DNA from 2 places in the Enterobacter adelaidei genome. Region 2 is predicted to be linked to the other one. Evidence: predicted binding sites of a transcription regulator. Region 2 holds the regulator's gene; the other holds the start of a gene.

Region 1 (4,287 bases), 1.7 Mb from region 2:
GTCTTTATTCCTGTCATAACAGCAGTGGCTATTTTTATTGCAGGCATTTTTATCCTCAATATACAGCTATGGTATTCAGCTCGGGTTGATAGCTCGTCGGGAGCCAGATACGCCGTTAACCATATCAATGCCATTCTTGATGAAGCACGGGTTGCAGCCAGAACCGCGACGGAAATTATTGCGAAAGGATGCGATGCAGAAGGGCAGTATCAGCTTGGTACGGAGGCCGCTCTGCAACCCCATCTCAGAACCATCGTCATTCTCAAAAAGGGGCAACCCTGGTGTTCTTCTCTGCCGGGGAATCGGATTTTATTATTGAATATTGACAGTATACCTTTTTCAGAATTACTGCTCACGCCGGCGAGCGATACGGTAAATGGACGACCGGTTCTGTTATTTCAGACTCACTTTGCCACCAGGCGTATTATAGTCAGCGTGAGCGATAGCCATATCCGTGACGCTCTGAGTACGCCTCTGGAGCATGTTAATTACGCACTGGTGGTGGGCGGTTACGCTCTTGATGCTTCCGGCAATTTCACCATCACTCATCGCCAGGAAACGCAGGCCGGGCAGGCCCGGTCGGGAAATTACCCCTATAGCGTCAGATATAATCTTCCTCCTCTGTTTAGCGTACAAAGGCTGATCGAACAGGGGGCGGGCATCATGCTGTTTTTACTGCTGATGTCCGCTACTGCCGCTTACGTTTTGTATAAATATCTGAACAAAAACACGCTACCTGAAGAGTCACTTCGTACCGCTATTGCCCGAGGGGAAATCGTTCCGTTTTACCAGCCTGTGGTGAATGGCAGGGAAGGCACGTTGCGGGGCGTAGAGGTGCTGGCAAGATGGAAACATCCGCAGGCGGGTTATATTTCTCCGGCCACATTCATTCCCATTGCCGAAAAATCGGGGTTGATTGTTCCGCTGACGCAGAGCCTGATGGCGCAGGTGGCGACACAGATGAACGCGATTTCCACGAAATTACCGGAAGGGTTTCACGTCGGGTTGAATTTCAGTGCTCCCCATATTGCGATGCCGACCTTCCTGGATGAGTGCCTGAAGTACAAGGATAGTTTCGTCAGAAAAGATCTGAACCTGGTGATCGAAGTGACAGAGCGGGAACCGCTGGATATTGATGAGAACCTTGTCCAGACCCTGAATGTGCTCCATGACAAAGGGTTCGCCATTGCACTGGATGATTTCGGCACCGGCTATTCCGGACTCTCTTATCTGCATGATCTGCATATTGATTATATCAAAATTGACCAGAGCTTCGTTAGCCGGGTTAACGAGCACGTGGACTCAACCCGCATCCTTGATTGTGTGCTGGATCTGGCGCGTAAACTCTCCATCAGCATTGTAGCGGAAGGCGTAGAGACGAAGGCGCAGTTAGACTACCTCAATCGCAATCACATCGTCTTTCAGCAGGGGTACTACTTTTTTAAACCGGTTCCTTTTACCAGGCTTATCCAAATTTTGTTGTCGAAGCCGAAGGTGAAAGTGGTGGTGGAGTAATCTACAGACGCTGCTGCTGAATTAAATCCGCTCAAACTTCAATGCGTTTGGGATCGTCTGCGGAAATGACCTTGATCCTGGGTCAATATCCGTAATACTGTATTTATATACAGTATATGGCGAGAAAGGCATTTATGAGCACTCTCTTTTCTTATCATCCAAATCAATACATTGAATTACCTTTATTTTTGGAGCGTGTTGCCTGTGGTTTCCCAAGCCCTGCGCAGGATTATGTGGAGGATCGTCTCGATCTCAACAGACTGGCGGTCAGACACCCGAGTGCAACCTATTTCGTCAAGGTGAGCGGAGACTCGATGATTGGCGTCGGGATCGGCGACGGCGATCTGCTGGTGGTTGATCGCTCGTTAAATGCTGAACATGGCGATATTGTGGTGGCGTCGGTCGCCGGTGAATTTACCGTGAAGGAGTTGCAGACCCGTCCGGTCCTGAGACTCCTGCCACATAATGTCCGCTATCAGCCGATTACCTTTCAGTCCGAAGAGGAGCTGCAAATCTTCGGTGTCGTCACTCACACGCTCAAAACGCATAAACATGTTCGCGCTGGTTGATGTGAATAGTTTCTATGCCTCCTGTGAGAAGGTGTTCCGTCCCGATCTGAAGGGGAAGCCCATCGTAGTGGTTTCGAATAACGACGGCTGCATTATTTCGCTGTCGCGGGAGGCAAAGCAGCTCGGTATAAAAATGGGTGAGCCCTATTTCAAATTCAAAGAGAAGAGCTACCCCTCCCGGGTATACGTCTTTAGTTCGAATTATGCGCTCTATGCCGATCTCAGCAGCCGGGTAATGCAAATCCTGACCGATCTTGCCCCGGCAATAGAGATCTATTCCATTGATGAAGCGTTCGTGAATGTGTCAGGTGTCAGCCACTGCATGTCGCTGGAAGCGTTTGGTCGTCAGATGCGCGCACAGATACTTAAAAATACGGGCTTAACTGTTGGCGTCGGTATTGCTCCGACAAAAACGCTGGCGAAGCTGGCCAACTATGCGGCCAAGCGGTGGTCGGGCACTGGCGGTGTGGTTGATTTATCGGATCGCGAGCGGCAGCGCAAACTGCTGGCGAATGTACCGGTAGACGAGGTGTGGGGCGTTGGACGGCGCATCACGAAAAAACTTAATGCAATGGGGATCTCCACGGCACTGGCGCTGGCGGATGCCTCATCCTGGGTCATTTGTAAACATTTTAACGTGGTACTGGAGCGCACGGTGCGAGAGCTTCGCGGCGAACCCTGCCTTGATCTGGAAGAGTTTACTCCTACAAAGCAGCAAATTATCTGTAGCCGTTCGTTTGGACACCGGATTACGCAATACGAAGAGATGCATCAGGCCATTTGTGCCTACGCGGAACGTGCCGCAGAAAAACTACGCGGCGAGCATCAATACTGCCGCTTTATCAGCGTGTTTTTGCGCACTAGCCCTCATGCCGACAACGAAATTTATTACGGCAATCAGGCTTCAACCATCCTGATGACGCCGACCAACGACTCACGCGATATCATCCGTGCTGCCACGGAGGCGCTGGGGCGTATATGGCTTGACGGGTATCGCTACATGAAAGCGGGGGTGATGCTGGCGGACTTTTTCAGTACAGGTGTCGCCCAGCTTAATTTGTTTGACGATAACCGTCTGCGCGTCAACAGTGCGGCACTGATGGACATGATCGATAGCGTCAATCATTCCGGCAAAGGGAAGATATGGTTTGCCGGGCAGGGGATTGAGAAATCCTGGGCAATGAAACGCGAGATGCTGTCTCCGGCTTATACCACGCGGTACGCGGATTTGCCGGTGGCGAGGTAGAGTACTCCTGCGTTATTTCTTTTGCGTCAACCAGGTTGCCGCCGCCGTCAGCACGCCGATCAACGGCATTTGGCCCGCACCTGCCAGGAAGTTATGGCGATCGATGTCATTATTTTTATGGATATCAGCAAAGCGGGTAAGCGCCGTTTTTTCATCCGCAGCGCTGATCTCCTCAAACTGCTTTTCAAACCCCTGAGCGGTCAGCTGAGAAGCTGCATCGATGTTTGCGCTCTCGATCGCAACGAGATCCGGGCCTTTCCTGAAGAAACTGTAATCGGGCATATGTGCTCCATAAAGAAGAGGATACGGTGAAAATACTCTATTCCTTATGGTCAAAAAGTGCACGTGATTTGCGGGGGGAATGTTCAGTTTTTCTTCATGATCTCAGGCAGTAATTGCTCAATCACGCTGACGACACGTCGGACGCGCTGTGGAATAAAGCGGGCATCAGGGAAAACGGCATAGAGGAATCGGTCGGGTAACCGCCAGGCGGGTAAGATCGGCACCAGTGTGCCATTTTTCAATGCTCTGGCCGCAAGCGGTAGCTGCATGCCTCCGATTCCGATGCCTGACTCCAGCGCCTGTAATAGCGCGTCGCTGGTATTGGCGCGGAAAACGGTATTCACCTTCACGTCGAGGGTCTCTTCCTGAGAAAGCAGCCGCAATGGGGCATCCAGCGGGATGCCGCTAAATCGTACATGTGGCAGCGTCGCCAGCTCGCTGACGCTGTGCACCGCCTGAAATTCGGGGGCGGCAAACAGCGCGGTTTCAACACGTGCCAGCACGCGAGCCGCATGCGCCAGAGGAGGCTCACTGCTTAGTCGTATTGCGACATCCACCCCTTCTGTCACCAGGTCGGCAATGCGGTCATCGAGGGAAAGCATCAGGTGCAATTCTGGATGCAGGCGTTGCAGCGAAAGCAAATGTGGCAAAAAGATCTGGCCCAGCCCGCTCGGC
Region 2 (4,287 bases):
CGGGCCAGCTGGCCAGAAATTCAGGTTAATACCGGCCGCGATATGCGGCGGTACCAGCCCCTGGTGATAAAGCACATAGGAGAGAAGCAGGTAGTCCATGTGGCTGCGGTGGCAGGGGACATAGACAATTTCATGGCCATCATGCGCCAGTTGGCGTACACGCTCGGCGTTATGGACGTTGATGCCCTGATAGAGACGGTTCCAGGTAAAGCTGAGAATACGATCGGACAGACGAATCATCTCGTAAGAGAAGTTCGCTGCAATCTCTTCCATCAGTGCAATGGCGTTCTGCTGGGCTTTCTCATGTGAAATCTTCTTGCTGCGTGCTTCGTCTTCGACGGCACGGGCAATCGCTTTGGAGGCCAACAGCTTGTTGAACAGATCCTGACGCGCCGGGAGACGCGGCCCAACGGCAGCGAGGCGCTGACGGGCGAAGTGCATACGCGCTACGCGCGCCAGTTTTTGCGCGATGATCTTGTCGGTGCCATGCTCGTCCGCCATTCGACGCAGCGAAACGGAAGGGGAGAAACGCACAAAGCTGTCGCGTCCCAGCCAGGAGACCGCGAAGAACTTCTGGATGCCGTTAAGCATGCGCAGCGGTGGATTCTCTTCACCTTTTTCACGACCCGGGCGACGACCAAACATCACCGAAACTGGCACCATCTGCACATCCAGATCAGGATTGCTGCGGTGCAGGTCGAGATAGTCATGGAACAGCTTGATGGACTCTTCTTTTGGCGTGTAATAGGTAAACACGCGCGGTCCACCGTGAATGAACACGTAGCGCGGCAGCAGAGTTCCGTCAACTTCTAGCGGTTCAAGCGGGTCAGGTAAGTCATGCGCCAGGCACTGGGCGCGAAGCGTCAGTAAGTCTGCCTTCGAGTTATAAGGCAAAACGTACATAATGGGGCGCGACGTATCGAGCCCTAATTCCAGCGCGGGTTCTGCTGGGATAGACTTGCTTTTTACCAGGATGCTTAATGGTAAATTAAGTAATTTGTAGTAAATTCGTGGCCAGCCGGACATAAACGATGTAAAGCCTCTGGTTAATAATGCAATTGCGGCGCAAGGATAACAGAAAGCGCGCAAAATTTCTGTTGTTACCCGTCATACTTCAGGCGGCAGCGAAACGCGCTGCCACTCTAGTTACTGACGCTATTTCCAATAAAAGGTTCTTTTAATGGCCAATAATACCACTGGGTTAACCCGAATCATCAAAGCCGCCGGCTATTCCTGGAAAGGTTTCCGTGCCGCGTGGATCAATGAAGCCGCCTTTCGCCAGGAGGGCGTCGCCGCTATCATCGCGGTGATTATCGCCTGCTTCCTTGATATTGATGCAATAACACGCGTTCTTCTGATCGGCTCCGTACTGTTGGTGATGATAGTGGAAATTCTCAATAGCGCTATTGAGGCCGTTGTTGACCGGATTGGCTCAGATTTCCACGAGCTCTCTGGCCGGGCAAAAGACATGGGTTCCGCTGCCGTGTTGCTGGCGATTATTACTGCGGTCATTACCTGGGTCACGCTGCTTTGGTCACATTTCCGATGAGCCTCGAGGAATAATTAAGTCCCTGGTTTTTTGTGCAGTTTTTGGTTCCAAAATCGCCTTTGACTGTATATACTCACAGCATAACTGTATATACACCCAGGGGGCGGAATGAAAGCGTTAACGACCAGGCAGCAAGAGGTGTTTGATCTCATCCGGGATCATATCGGCCAGACGGGTATGCCACCCACGCGTGCGGAAATCGCTCAGCGTCTGGGCTTCCGTTCTCCGAATGCTGCCGAAGAACACCTGAAAGCGCTGGCGCGTAAGGGCGTGATTGAGATTGTTTCGGGCGCGTCACGCGGTATCCGCCTGCTGGTGGAAGAAGAGACGGGCATTCCGCTGGTGGGGCGTGTTGCTGCCGGTGAGCCTTTACTGGCACAGCAGCATATTGAAGGCCACTACCAGGTCGATCCGGGGATGTTTAAACCGAGCGCTGATTTCCTGCTGCGCGTAAGCGGCATGTCGATGAAAGACATCGGTATTCTTGACGGTGATCTGCTTGCGGTTCACAAAACGCAGGATGTGCGAAACGGCCAGGTTGTGGTCGCGCGTATTGATGACGAAGTGACCGTTAAGCGTCTGAAAAAACAGGGTAATACCGTACAGCTGCTGCCTGAAAACAGCGAATTCTCCCCGATTGTGGTGGATCTTCGCGAACAGAACTTCTCTATCGAAGGGCTGGCAGTAGGGGTGATTCGCAACGGCGAATGGCTGTAATCTCTTCCTGACAGGCTACGGCGTTGCTGTAGCCTGCTTCCTTTACCTCTCCCGGTATTTTTCATGTCACTGCTGACGGCATCAGATAAGGCATTGTGGCGTCTTGCACTGCCGATGATTTTCTCCAATATTACCGTGCCCTTGCTGGGTCTGGTCGATACTGCTGTTATTGGTCATCTGGATTCACCTGTTTATCTTGGCGGCGTGGCGATTGGCGCGACGGCAACCAGCTTCCTGTTTATGCTGCTGCTCTTTTTGCGCATGAGTACCACCGGGCTCACGGCACAGGCGTATGGTGCCAGAGATCCGCTGCGCCTGGCCCGCGCGCTGGTGCAGCCGCTCATTCTGGCGCTTGGTGCGGGAGTATTAATCGTTGTATTGCGCTCGCCCCTGATTGACCTCGCGCTTCACATCGTTGGCGGTAACGAGGCGGTGCTGGAGCAGGCGAAACGTTTCCTGGAAATTCGCTGGCTCAGTGCGCCGGCATCACTGGCTAACCTGGTTCTGCTGGGGTGGTTACTGGGCGTGCAGTATGCCCGCGCGCCCGTCATTTTGCTGGTGGTGGGAAACCTTCTCAACATTGTGCTTGATGTCTGGCTGGTAATGGGTCTGCATATGAACGTGCAGGGGGCTGCACTGGCGACGGCAATTGCCGAATACGGGACTTTTATCATCGGTATGTGGATGGTCTGGCGCGTGCTGGCGATGCGCGGGATCTCTCTTGCGCTACTCAAAACCGCATGGCGCGGCAATATCCGTAAGCTGCTGGCACTCAACCGTGACATCATGCTGCGCTCACTTCTCCTTCAGCTCTGTTTTGGCGCGCTGACGGTTTTCGGGGCTCGGCTGGGGCCAGACATCGTCGCGGTCAATGCCGTATTGATGACGCTGCTGACCTTTACCGCCTACGCGCTGGACGGTTTTGCCTATGCTGTGGAAGCACATTCCGGGCAGGCGTACGGCGCGCGCGAAAGCGGGCAGCTTCAGGATGTCTGGCGGGCAGCCTGTCGTCAGTCAGGGCTGGTGGCACTGGCATTTGCGCTGGTTTATGCCGTTTTTGGCGAGCAGATCATTGCATTACTCACCTCACTTCCCACACTGCGTGAACTGGCGAGCCACTATCTCATCTGGCAGGTGATCTTACCGGTGGTCGGTGTCTGGTGTTATCTGCTGGACGGCATGTTCATTGGGGCTACGCGCGGAGCCGAAATGCGTAACAGTATGGCGGTGGCAGCTGCAGGGTTTGGTCTGACGCTGCTGACGCTTCCCTGGCTTGGCAATCATGGTTTGTGGCTGGCGTTGGCCGTTTTCCTCTCGTTGCGGGGCCTGTCTCTGGCCTTTATCTGGCGCCGTCACTGGCGAAATAATACCTGGTTTCCTTCCCATCACGATATATCGTGACGGTTAAAGATTCCGAATATCAAAATAGCTGCAGAATCCTTAACTACAATTATTATCACGTCCAGCAGAAAAGAACGTAACGGACGTTGCGACCCGACGCTTAACAAGAGGACACGATGATGAATAAAGACGAAATCAGCGGCAACTGGAAGCAGTTCAAAGGTAAAGCGAAAGAGCAGTGGGGGAAGCTGACAGATGACGATATGACCGTCATTGAAGGTAAACGCGATCAGCTTGTCGGTAAAATCCAGGAACGCTACGGCTACGCAAAAGACCAGGCGGAAAAGGAAGTTGGCGACTGGGAAAAACGCAACGACTACCGCTGGTAACCGGGTTATACCCGAAAGTACAAGGAAGTACACCTTTAGGGCGGCCATGAGCCGCCTTTTTCATTGCTAGCGAGGTTTTTTCTTCACAACGATTGTGTGGTCGTGCTGGCACTTATCGTGATGGCTGCATGATTCCACCTCGACACAGGCAGAACACAGCCCATGTGCTTCAATAACATTATGACGCAAGGCAAAGCCCATTTTGGCCGCCAGCGTATGCATAATGTCTTCAACACCTTCAGCCCCTTCTTCTTTTACCACGCCGCAGCGGTCGCAGATAAACATGGCTGA

The links. The regulator LexA, encoded in region 2, represses DNA repair genes until DNA is damaged. The targets are predictions, from matches to a motif close to TNCTGTATGTACATACAGNA.
Region 1: umuD (translesion error-prone DNA polymerase V autoproteolytic subunit) is a predicted target of LexA. The motif match lies at 1,611-1,630, and genes of this name have one in related genera.

The regions. Positions count from the first base shown of each region.
Region 1 is NZ_CP154353.1:2,017,825-2,022,111, forward strand. It holds gene AAHF05_RS09900 (EAL domain-containing protein) at 1-1,515, shown strand, start outside; gene umuD (translesion error-prone DNA polymerase V autoproteolytic subunit) at 1,650-2,084, shown strand; gene umuC (translesion error-prone DNA polymerase V subunit UmuC) at 2,068-3,330, shown strand; gene AAHF05_RS09915 (hypothetical protein) at 3,343-3,612, opposite strand; gene AAHF05_RS09920 (LysR family transcriptional regulator) at 3,696-4,287, opposite strand, start outside.
Region 2 is NZ_CP154353.1:307,125-311,411, forward strand. It holds gene plsB (glycerol-3-phosphate 1-O-acyltransferase PlsB) at 1-1,026, opposite strand, end outside; gene AAHF05_RS01500 (diacylglycerol kinase) at 1,181-1,549, shown strand; gene lexA (transcriptional repressor LexA) at 1,658-2,266, shown strand; gene dinF (MATE family efflux transporter DinF) at 2,330-3,667, shown strand; partial or broken gene AAHF05_RS01515 (hypothetical protein) at 3,664-3,738, shown strand; gene AAHF05_RS01520 (CsbD family protein) at 3,787-3,996, shown strand; gene zur (zinc uptake transcriptional repressor Zur) at 4,063-4,287, opposite strand, start outside.